2 regions of the Shinella agrisoli genome follow, and region 1 is predicted to be linked to the other one. Evidence: riboswitches for the same ligand, from Rfam matches in the RefSeq annotation. Region 1 holds a riboswitch; the other holds the start of a gene.
The links. A riboswitch is a leader RNA that binds a small molecule or an ion and turns the genes downstream of it on or off. The one in region 1 is predicted to bind cobalamin.
Positions count from the first base shown of each region.

Region 2: another riboswitch for cobalamin. It lies ahead of ACIIOY_RS23980 (hypothetical protein); the one in region 1 lies ahead of ACIIOY_RS11940 (ABC transporter substrate-binding protein).

Region 1 is NZ_JBJIEP010000009.1:145,319-150,826, forward strand. Features, by position in the region: gene ACIIOY_RS11925 (ABC transporter ATP-binding protein) at 1-80, opposite strand, end outside; gene ACIIOY_RS11930 (polyamine ABC transporter substrate-binding protein) at 244-1,314, shown strand; gene ACIIOY_RS11935 (MurR/RpiR family transcriptional regulator) at 1,368-2,222, shown strand; cobalamin riboswitch at 2,257-2,486, shown strand; gene ACIIOY_RS11940 (ABC transporter substrate-binding protein) at 2,641-3,684, shown strand; gene ACIIOY_RS11945 (FecCD family ABC transporter permease) at 3,681-4,709, shown strand; gene ACIIOY_RS11950 (ABC transporter ATP-binding protein) at 4,706-5,508, shown strand, end outside; gene ACIIOY_RS11955 (pseudoazurin) at 5,506-5,508, shown strand, end outside.
Region 2 is NZ_JBJIEP010000031.1:29,245-34,752, forward strand. Features, by position in the region: gene ACIIOY_RS23970 (glycoside hydrolase family 94 protein) at 1-848, opposite strand, end outside; gene ACIIOY_RS23975 (hypothetical protein) at 847-1,053, shown strand; cobalamin riboswitch at 1,256-1,476, shown strand; gene ACIIOY_RS23980 (hypothetical protein) at 1,575-1,790, shown strand; gene metH (methionine synthase) at 1,873-5,508, shown strand, end outside.

The DNA.
Region 1 (5,508 bases):
TCCAGCGCCGTGACCGTCTGGCCTTCGGGCGTGGCGAAGGCCTTCGCCGCCTTGTCCAGGCGGACTATGGAATCTCGCATCGTCGTTCCCCAAAATGTTATAAAAATAACGCTTGTGCGATTTAGATATATGGATACCATTTATCCATCCAAGTCAACGGCCGGCAGAAGCCGTGACGGGAAAGCCGGCGCAAAGGAAAGCGCCGGGGGCCACGACGGGCCGAACCTTCAGAGGAGACTATCGATGACGAAAACTGATCGCGCCGGCGCATCCGGCCTTCGCGCATGGGCGCGCCGCACCGCCGTTTCGCTCGCCGCCCTTCTGGCAACGGCGGGCCTGGCCGGCGCTGCCGAGCTCAACGTCTACAACTGGGGCGAATACATCAATCCGGAGGTCCTGAAGAAGTTCGAGGAGGAGACCGCGATCAAGGTCAACCTCTCGACCTATTCGTCCAACGAGGAAATGCTGGCCAAGATCCAGGGCGGCGCCACGGGCTACGACATCGTCTTCCCGTCGGTGCACATGCACGACATCATGGCCAAGCTCGACCTTCTGGAAAAGACCGACATCAACACCTACGAGGGATTCAAGAACATCGACCCGGCGTTCCTGCGCGCCAAGAGCGACCCGAAGGGCGAATATTGCCTGCCCTATGCCTGGGGCTCGGTCGGCATCTTCTACAACCGCACTGTCCTCGGCAAGGACGTCACCGGTTGGAAGGACCTCATCGAGACGGTCAAGGCGAAGGGGCTGAAGTTCACCCTGCTCGACGACATGCGCGAGGTTCTCGCCGTCGGCCTCATCCTCAACGGCCACAAGATCAACTCCACCGATCCGGCCGAACTCCAGCAGGCCGCCGACACGATCATCGCCATGAAGCCCCATGTCGCGGCCTTCACCTACGATACGCGGCCGATGGTGCAGTCGGGCGACGTCGCCGCCGGCCACTTCTTCGTCGGCGCCATGGTGGACGTCTTCGCCGACGAGAAGAACCTCGGCTACGTGATCCCCGAGGAGGGGGCGACGATGTACCAGGAGGACATCTGCGTGCTGAAGACGGCGCCGAACAAGGAAAACGCCATGAAATTCATGCAGTTCTATACGCGCCCCGAGATCGTGGCGCTCAACGTCTCGCAGCAGACCAACGGCACTGCGAACGTTCCGGCGCGGGAATTGACCCCGGAAAAGATCAAGAATAGCAAGGAGATCAACCCGCCGGCCGAGACGATGGCGCGTCTCCAGATCTTCGAGGACCTGGGGCCGGCGCTCCGCCAGCTCGACCGTGCCTGGACACGGGTCAAGACGGCGCAGTGAACGCGTGACCCCGCCCGTTTCCGGACGGGCGGGACCTTGATGGGAGAGGCGACGTGTCGAGACGCATTCTGAAGCTCGTTCAGTCCGACGACCTCCGGCGGTCCAAGTCCGACAAGCTGATCGCGCATTACATCGAGCGCAACATCGCCGAGCTTCCCTTCGAGACGGCGCGCTCCATCGCCCAACGCCTCCAGATCTCGCCCATGACCGTCGGCCGCTACCTGCGCCGCATGGGCTTCGACGGCCTCGACGAACTGAAGGGCGAGCTTAGGCGCGGCAGCTCCAACCCGGCCTGGCAGGTGAAAGGCCAGGTCGACCGGCTGGAGCAGGACCGCAAGGAGGGCAAGCTGCTCGCCGGCCTCATCCAGCAGCAGATCGACAATCTCGGCGAGATCTACGCCATCACCATCGCGCGGGAATGGCAGCAGACGATCGATGCCCTGATCGGCGCCACGGAAGTCTTTGTCGCCGCCTACCAGAACGTGCGCGGCATCGCGCAATATTTCGCCAGCCAGCTTTCCTACACGCGCCCGCGCGTCCAGTTCGTCGACGGCCTCAACGGCACCTATGCGGAACTGCTCGACGGCTCCGTCGAGGGCCGCCTGCTCTTTCTGCACGACGTGCGCCGCTTTGCCGCGAAAGCCCGGCCGCTGGCGCTGGAGGCCCGGCGTGCCGGCGTCAAGGTCGTGCTGCTCACCGACGAGTTCTGCCCCTGGGGGGTGGAAGTCTCCGACATCTGCCTCGTCGTGCCCGGCTCGCACGGTCCGCTCTGGGACGGCGCCGCGACGATGACCGCCGTCATGGACCTGCTGCTCGCCAACATCATCGTCGTCAAGGGCGAGGAGGTGAGCGAACGCGTCGATGCGCTCACCCGCCTGCAGGATGTCTTCGGGGATTTCGAGAGCTGAGCGCGCTCGCGCCTTGACGCTGCCGAGCGCGGCGGACTAAGGATGGGGCGACGGTTCCCTGAAGGATGACTCCCAGGGGATTAATAGGGAACACGGTGCGGACGACCCAACAGGGACCCATTCCGTGGCTGCCCCCGCAACTGTAGGCGGATTGCCGCCTGTCCTTGGGACGCGAAAGCGTCATGCCACTGCGGTCTCCGCGGGAAGGCAGACAGGCCGCAGACATCCGTGAGCCAGGAGACCTGCCGTCAGCGCAACCATCCAAGTCACGGGCGGGGATGCCCGGAACAGGAGACGCCATGACGATTCCGGCTGCCCATCGCGGCAGATATCCGTTCGCTTTCTCCCGACCGCACCCGATCCGCCCCTGTCGGCGCGCCGGCCAGGCCGTCCGCTTTCACATCTCCGGGAGAAACCCATGACCATTTCCGTTGCGGCCCCGCGTGCCGCATCCTTCCTGTCGCTCGTTGCCGGCGCCGCCGCCTTCGTCCTTTCTTCCGGCACCGCCGGGGCCGCCGAGACGCAATATCCGCTGACGCTGGAAAACTGCGGCCGCCAGGTCACCTTCGAGAAGGCGCCCGAGCGCGCCGTCTCGCTCGGCCAGAGCTCGACCGAAATCCTCTACCTGCTCGGCCTCGCCGACCGCATGGTCGGCACGGCCGTCTGGATCGGCCCGGTCCTCGCCGGCTACGAGGACGTGAACGCCAAGGTCGAGCGCCTTGCCGACAACGACCCGAGCTTCGAGAGCGTCGTCGCCAAGAAACCGGACCTCGTGACCGCGCAGTTCCAGTGGCATGTCGGCCCTGAGGGCATCGTCGCGACGCCGGAACAGTTCGAGGAGCTCAATATCCCGGTCTATACCTCGCCGGCCGACTGCATCGGCAAGGACAATTCCGGCGGCGGCGACGGCGTGCGCAAGACCGTCTTCACCATGGACCTGATCTACAAGGAAATCAGCGAGCTGGCGCAGATCTTCAATGTCGGGGAGCAGGGCGAGAAGGTCATCGCCGACCTCAAGGCCCGCGAGGAGGCCGCGCGCAAGAAGATCGCCTCGGCCGAGGGCAAGCTTTCGGCCGTCTTCTGGTTCTCCAGCGCCGAGCTCGACATCGATCCCTATGTCGCCGGCAAGAACGGCGCGCCGGGCTACATCATGTCGGCGCTCGGCATCAGGAACGTCATCGAGAGCGAAGAGGAATGGCCGACGGTCGGCTGGGAGACCATCGCCAAGGCCGACCCGACGATCATCGTCGCCGGCAAGATGGAGCGCCGCCGCTTCCCCGCCGACGACGTCGCCGTCAAGCACAAGTTCCTGAAGGAAGACCCGGTCGCCAGCCTCATGCCGGCCGTCAAGAACGGTCATGTCTTCGACATGGATGCCCAGGCGATGAACCCGACGATCCGCACCATCGAGGGCATCGAAGTGCTCGCCGACGCCGTCGAGAAGGCTGGCCTGGCGAAGTGACGGCCGATCATCCCATATTGCTCCGGTCGGGCGCCGCTTTCGCGGCGCTCGTGCTGCTCGTCGCCGCGCTCGGCGTCGGTGCTGCGGTGGGCGAGACGGCCATTCCGCTCGACACCGTGGCGAAGACGGTGGCGAACCGCCTCTGGCAGGCGGGGCACGCGATCGAACCGATCGACGAGGGCATCATCTGGAACTACCGGCTGAGCCGGGCGGTGGTCGCCGCCTGCTGCGGCTCGGCGCTGGCGCTCTCCGGCGTCATCCTGCAGTCGCTGCTGCGCAACGCGCTCGCCGACCCCTATATCCTCGGCATTTCCGCCGGCGCCTCGACGGGCGCGGTGGGCGTCGCGATCCTCGGCCTCGGCGCCGGCATGCTGACCTTGCCGGTCGGCGCCTTCCTCGGCGCGCTCGTCGCCTTCGGCCTCGTCAGCGCGCTCGCCGTGCGCGCGGGCCGCGGGACGGGCGCGATCATCCTTGCCGGCGTCGCCGGCTCGCAGCTCTTCAACGCGCTCACCTCCTTCATCGTCACCAAGGCGGCCAATGCCGAGCAGGCGCGGGGCATCATGTTCTGGCTGCTCGGCAACCTTTCCGGCGTGCGCTGGCCGGATGTCTGGCTGGCGCTGCCGGTCGCCTTCCTCGGCCTCCTCGTCTGCCTCTGGCATGCCCGTGCGCTCGACGCCTTCACTTTCGGCACGGAATCGGCCGCCGCGCTCGGCATCCCGGTGCGCCGCGTCTATGCCGTGCTGATCGCCGTTTCCGCGCTGATGACCGCCGTCATGGTCTCCATCGTCGGCTCGATCGGCTTCGTCGGCCTCGTCATCCCCCATGCCGCGCGCATGGTCGTCGGCGTGCGCCACGGCCTCCTGCTGCCGGCCTCGGCGCTGATCGGCGCCGTCTTTATGATCGCCGCGGACGTGCTGTCGCGCGTCATCATCCCCGGCCAGGTGCTGCCCATCGGGGTCATCACCGCGCTGTTCGGCGCGCCGGCCTTCGCGCTCATCCTCAGCCAGAGGAGATCGGCCGTATGACGCTCTCGGCAAAAGGCCTCTTCTGGTCGGCCGGCGGCACGACCATCCTCACGGACGTCTCGCTCGACGTGCGGCCGGGCGAATTTTTGGGCATCATCGGCCCGAACGGTTCCGGCAAGACGAGCCTGATGGCGCTTCTCGCCGGCATCCGCAAGCCGCAGCGCGGCGAGGTGACGCTCGACGGCAAGCCGCTTTCCGCCCACGGCCGGCAGGGGATCGCCCGGCGCATCGCCTTCGTCGAGCAGCAGGCCGAAACCACCGAGCGCATTACGGCGCGGCAGGCCGTCGAACTCGGCCGCACGCCGCATCTCGGCGCGCTGACGCCCTGGTCGCGGGCGGACGACGCCATCGTCGACCGGGCGCTGGAGGAGGTCGACATGGCGCATTTCGCCGCCCGGCTCTGGCACACCCTTTCCGGCGGCGAGCGCCAGCGGCTGCACATCGCCCGCGCGCTCGCCCAGCAGGCGCCGATCCTGCTGCTCGACGAGCCGACCAACCATCTCGACATCGGCCACCAGATCGGCCTGCTCCAGCTGGTGCGCGAGCAGGAACTGACCGTCGTCGCAGCGCTGCACGACCTCAACCACGCCGCCATGTTCTGCGACCGCATCGCCGTCATGCAGGGCGGGCGCATCGTCGCGCTCGGCACGCCGGCCAAGGTACTGGAGCCGCAGCGCCTCGCCGACGTCTTCGGCGTCACCGTGGACGTCGAGCGCGACAGCGCCGGCGGCTGCTTCGTCCGCTACCGCCGGCCCGATCCGCGCCCGGCCAGACTCAAGCTCGTCGCAGAGGCAAGATG
Region 2 (5,508 bases), on a different contig from region 1:
ACGTTGCCGGAGGAGAGCCGGTTGTTCTCCGCGACGATCAGTTCCTCCAGATCGGTGCCGCGGCTTTCGATCTTGCGCTCGAGCCACTGGATCACCGCGCCGGAAGCCTGCAGGCCGTCGCGCAAGCGATAGAGGAGCTGGATGACGAAGGTGTTGTCCTCGGTGAAGCTCTCCATCGAGCGCAGGTGCGCGATGGCCTTTTCCGGGTCGTTGAGGCGCACCAGCTCGTCGGCCACCTCGTTCGCCTTGAAGCGCATCTTGCGCGAGCGCTCGACGCGGCTGGAGATGCGCCGGAGGTTTTCGAGCAACACGAAGCGGACGAAGGACGGCAGCGCCCACAGTTCGCCGATCTTCAGCGCGTCGAGCTTCTGGAAGCCCTGCACGAAGGCGGTGAGGCTCTCCTCCGAGACGCTGCTGTGCGTATGGGCGACATAGAGCCAGGCGAGCGCCAGCGCACGCGGGAGCCGCTCGCCCTCGACCTCGATGGTCGGAAGCTGGCGGAAGAACCGGCGGGGGAAGTCGCGCCGGACCTCCTGGATCGCCTCTTCGACGACGTAGTAGTTATCGAGCAGCCATTCGGCGGCGGGCGTGATCTGCGCGCCCGCCTCCACGTCCTTCGCCGTCGCCTGGTAGACGCGGAAGATCTCCTTCTCGTTCTCCTTGTGCCGGGGGCGGAACTCGAAGGGCTGGAAGCCGGGCAGGGATGCCGTCCTGTCGCGTGCGAGCGCTTCGCCGCGCTCGGCCAGCTCCTCCAGCGTCAGATAGGTGGCGCGGATCGAATCGTTGTAATCGATCTGCTTGGCGTCGGCGTCGCGCGGGGGAGCTGGCGGCGTATTGTGAAGGGGCATGTTTCTGATTCTGGATCCGGCCATGTTGAACCATCCGGCGGCGGCCTTTGCGCCGGATGGTCTTTCGCGGGCAGACTTCATCTTGGTGCCGCGATCAGCCATGACACCGGACGGCGCCCTGGCAGCGCTTCACGGGTGGGCATGGCTCAGGCGACACGCTGGTTGGCATCCTGGCCGCGTGGTGCATGAAAACGGCATTTTTTAGCCGCAAGGACAGAGACTTGCAACATGTCAACGGGACTGGATGGCGCAGCATGGACCCTCATTTGCGGTTTTGGTGAATCGCCCATCCCTCCCCCGGGCGAGCCCGCGCATGATGCGGGTCGAGGCCAAATGCGCGGGGAAAGGAAAAGTTCCCGCGCCTGTGCATGACCGCCGGGGCCATTGACTTGCCCGCATGCCCAAGCCAGTCTGGCCGCCGTCAGGGTCTTCCGAGTCGCGTGCGGCCCGGAGGCTAAGAGGGAAGCCGGTGCGAGGCTCCGAACAGGAGCAGCAAGGCCGGCGCTGCCCCCGCAACTGTGAACGGCGAGCTTCTGTCGCTCGATGCCACTGGCGCGAAAGCGCCGGGAAGGCGGGACGGAAGCGATGACCCGCAAGCCAGGAGACCTGCCCTGACAGCTCGTAACGTCCATGGGCGGGGTGTCCCAAGGGTGCGCTTGCTTCGCCCGTCGGCGAAATCCAGCAGCGTGCGTCCGGCCATCCCCCAATTTTCCGATTGGGGAAGACATGTTTGCATTCACCGAAACCAAGCCTTCCGGCACCGCGGAGCCGGAAGCCGTCTTCATCTCCTGGCTGCTCTGGCAGCCGCGCGGAGCCGACCTTGCCGCCGAAGCGCTCAAGGAGGTGCAGAAGCTGGCACGGTACAAGGGCGCCGATCCGCATATCGCGCGCCTCAGGGCGCTGTTCGCCTCGCTGGCCGGCGCGGACGGGCCGGTACACTAGGCCGCAAGCCATAAAGACATATTGACATAAACATATCTTTATGTGACTTCCGTTGCAGCAAACCGCACCGGAGGGCTTCGCCATGGCCGATTCACACCTGGACACCCTGTTCGGTCCCGAACTGCCGCCGCGCGACGGCCGCGAGATCCTGGCCGCGTTGCAGGCTGCGGCCCGCGAGCGCATCCTCGTGCTCGACGGCGCCATGGGCACGGAAATCCAGACTCTGAAGCTGGTGGAGGAAGATTTCCGCGGCGACCGCTTCGGCGACTGCGCCTGCCACCAGCAGGGCAACAACGACCTCCTGACGCTGACCCAGCCGGCCGCGATCGAGGACATCCACTACCGCTATGCGCTCGCCGGCGCCGACATCCTCGAGACCAACACCTTCTCCTCCACGACGATCGCCCAGGCCGACTACGGCATGGAGGTGATGGTCTACGAGCTCAACCGCGACGGGGCGCGCCTCGCCCGCCGCGCCGGCCTCAGGGCGCAGGAGAAGGACGGCCGCCGCCGCTTCGTCGCCGGCGCGCTCGGGCCGACGAACCGTACCGCCTCGATCTCCCCCGACGTCAACAATCCCGGCTACCGCGCCGTCACCTTCGACGACCTGAGGATCGCCTATGCCGACCAGGTGCGCGGCCTCATCGACGGCGGGGCCGACATCATCCTGATCGAGACGATCTTCGACACGCTGAACGCCAAGGCGGCGATCTTCGCGACGCGCGCGGTGTTCGAGGAGAAGGGCATCCACCTGCCCGTCATGATCTCCGGCACGATCACCGACCTTTCCGGCCGCACGCTCTCCGGCCAGACGCCGGAAGCCTTCTGGAACTCGGTTCGCCACGCGGAACCCTTCTCCATCGGCCTCAACTGCGCCCTCGGCGCCAACGCCATGCGCGCGCATCTGGCCGAGATCGCCAATGTGGCCGACACGTTCGTCTGCGCCTATCCGAACGCCGGCCTGCCGAACGCCTTCGGCAAGTACGACGAGAGCCCCGAGGAGATGGCCGCCCAGATCGAGGGCTTCATGCGCGACGGCCTCGTCAACATCGTCGGCGGTTGCTGCGGCTCGACGCCGGACCATATCCGCGCGATCGCCGAGGCGGCGGCGCGCCACAAGCCGCGCGAAATCCCCGACATCCCGCGCCACATGCGCCTGTCCGGCCTCGAACCCTTCACGCTGACGGACGACATCCCCTTCGTCAACGTGGGCGAGCGCACCAACGTCACGGGCTCGGCGAAATTCCGCAAGCTGATCACCGCCGGCGACTATGCCGCGGCGCTGGACGTGGCGCGCGACCAGGTGGCGAACGGCGCGCAGGTCATCGACATCAACATGGACGAGGGCCTGATCGACTCGGCCAGGGCGATGACGGAATACCTCAACCTCGTCGCCGCCGAGCCGGACATCGCCCGCGTGCCCGTGATGATCGACAGCTCCAAATGGGAGGTGATCGAGGCGGGCCTCAAATGCGTGCAGGGCAAGCCGCTGGTCAACTCGATCTCGCTGAAGGAAGGAGAGGAAGTCTTCCTGCACCATGCGAAGCTCGTGCGCGCCTATGGCGCCGCCGTCGTCGTCATGGCCTTCGACGAAAAGGGCCAGGCCGACACGAAGGCACGCAAGGTGGAGATCTGCACCCGCGCCTACAAGCTGCTCACCGAGGTCGCCGGCCTTGCGCCGGAGGACATCGTCTTCGACCCGAACATCTTCGCCGTCGCCACCGGCATCGAGGAGCACGACAACTACGGCGTCGACTTCATCGAGGCGACGCGCGAGATCACCGCGACGCTGCCGCACGTCCATATTTCCGGCGGCGTCTCCAACCTCTCCTTCTCCTTCCGCGGCAACGAGCCGGTTCGCGAGGCGATGCATGCCGTCTTCCTCTACCACGCCATCCAGGCGGGCATGGACATGGGCATCGTCAATGCCGGCCAGCTCGCCGTCTACGACACGATCGAACCGGAGCTGCGCGAGGCCTGCGAGGACGTGGTGCTGAACCGCGTGCCCAAGGCCGGCGGCACGGCGACCGAGCGCATGCTGGAGATCGCCGAGCGCTTCAAGGGCGTGGGCGGCAAGGAGGCGAAGGAACGGGACCTTGCCTGGCGCGACTGGCCGGTGGAGAAGCGGCTGGAGCACGCGCTCGTCAACGGCATCACCGAATTCGTCGAGATCGACACGGAGGAGGCGCGGCAGAAGGCCGAGCGCCCGCTGCACGTCATCGAGGGCCCGCTGATGGCCGGCATGAACGTCGTCGGCGACCTCTTCGGCGCGGGCAAGATGTTCCTGCCGCAGGTGGTGAAGTCCGCCCGCGTGATGAAGCAGGCCGTCGCCGTGCTGCTGCCCCACATGGAAGCCGAAAAGCTCGCCAACGGCGGCAGCGGCGAACGGGAGAGCGCGGGAAAGATCCTGATGGCGACCGTCAAGGGCGACGTGCACGATATCGGCAAGAACATCGTCGGCGTCGTGCTCGCCTGCAACAATTACGAGATCATCGACCTCGGCGTCATGGTGCCGGCGACGAAGATCCTGGAGACGGCGAAGGCGGAGAAGGTCGACATCATCGGCCTTTCCGGCCTCATCACGCCCTCGCTCGACGAGATGGTGCATGTCGCCGCCGAGATGGAGCGCGAGGGCTTCGACATTCCCCTGCTCATCGGCGGGGCGACGACGAGCCGGGTGCACACGGCGGTGAAGATCCATCCGCGCTACAGCCAAGGCCAGGCCGTCTACGTCACCGACGCCAGCCGCGCCGTCGGCGTCGTCGGCAGCCTGCTGTCACCCGATCAGAAGCCCGGCTATGTCGAGACGCTGAAGGCGGAATACCGCAAGGTCGCCGACGCCCACGCCCGCAGCGAGGCGGAAAAGCAGCGCCTGCCGATCGCCAAGGCCCGGGAGAACGCCTTCAGGGCCGACTGGTCCGCCTACGAGCCCAGGACGCCGTCCTTCCTCGGCACCCGCGTCTTCCAGGACTGGGACCTTGCGGAGCTTGCCCGCTACATCGACTGGACCCCCTTCTTCCAGACCTGGGAGCTGAAGGGCGTCTATCCGAAGATCCTCGACGACGAGAAGCAGGGCCCTGCGGCCCGCCAGCTCTTTGCCGATGCGCAGGCGATGCTGGAGAAGATCATCGCGGAAAAGTGGTTCACGCCGAAGGCGGTCGTCGGCTTCTGGCCGGCCGGCACCGTCGGCGACGACATCCGCCTCTTCACCGACGAGACGCGGAGCAGCGAGCTTGCCACCTTCTTCACGCTCCGCCAGCAGCTTTCCAAGCGCGACGGGCGGCCGAACGTGGCGCTCTCCGACTTCGTCGCGCCGGTCGAGAGCGGCAGGCGGGATTACCTCGGCGGCTTCGTCGTGACCGCCGGCATCGGCGAGATCGCCATCGCCGAGCGCTTCGAGCGGGCGAACGACGACTACAACTCGATCCTCGTCAAGGCGCTGGCCGACCGCTTCGCCGAGGCCTTCGCCGAGCGCATGCACGAACATGTGCGCAAGGAGCTCTGGGGCTATGCGCCGGACGAGGCCTTCTCGCCGCAGGAGCTGATCGGCGAGCCCTATGCCGGCATCCGTCCGGCGCCGGGCTACCCCGCCCAGCCGGACCATACGGAGAAGACGACGCTGTTCCGCCTGCTCGACGCGGAAAACGAGATCGGCGTGACGCTGACGGAGAGCTACGCCATGTGGCCCGGCTCCTCCGTCTCGGGCCTCTATATCGCC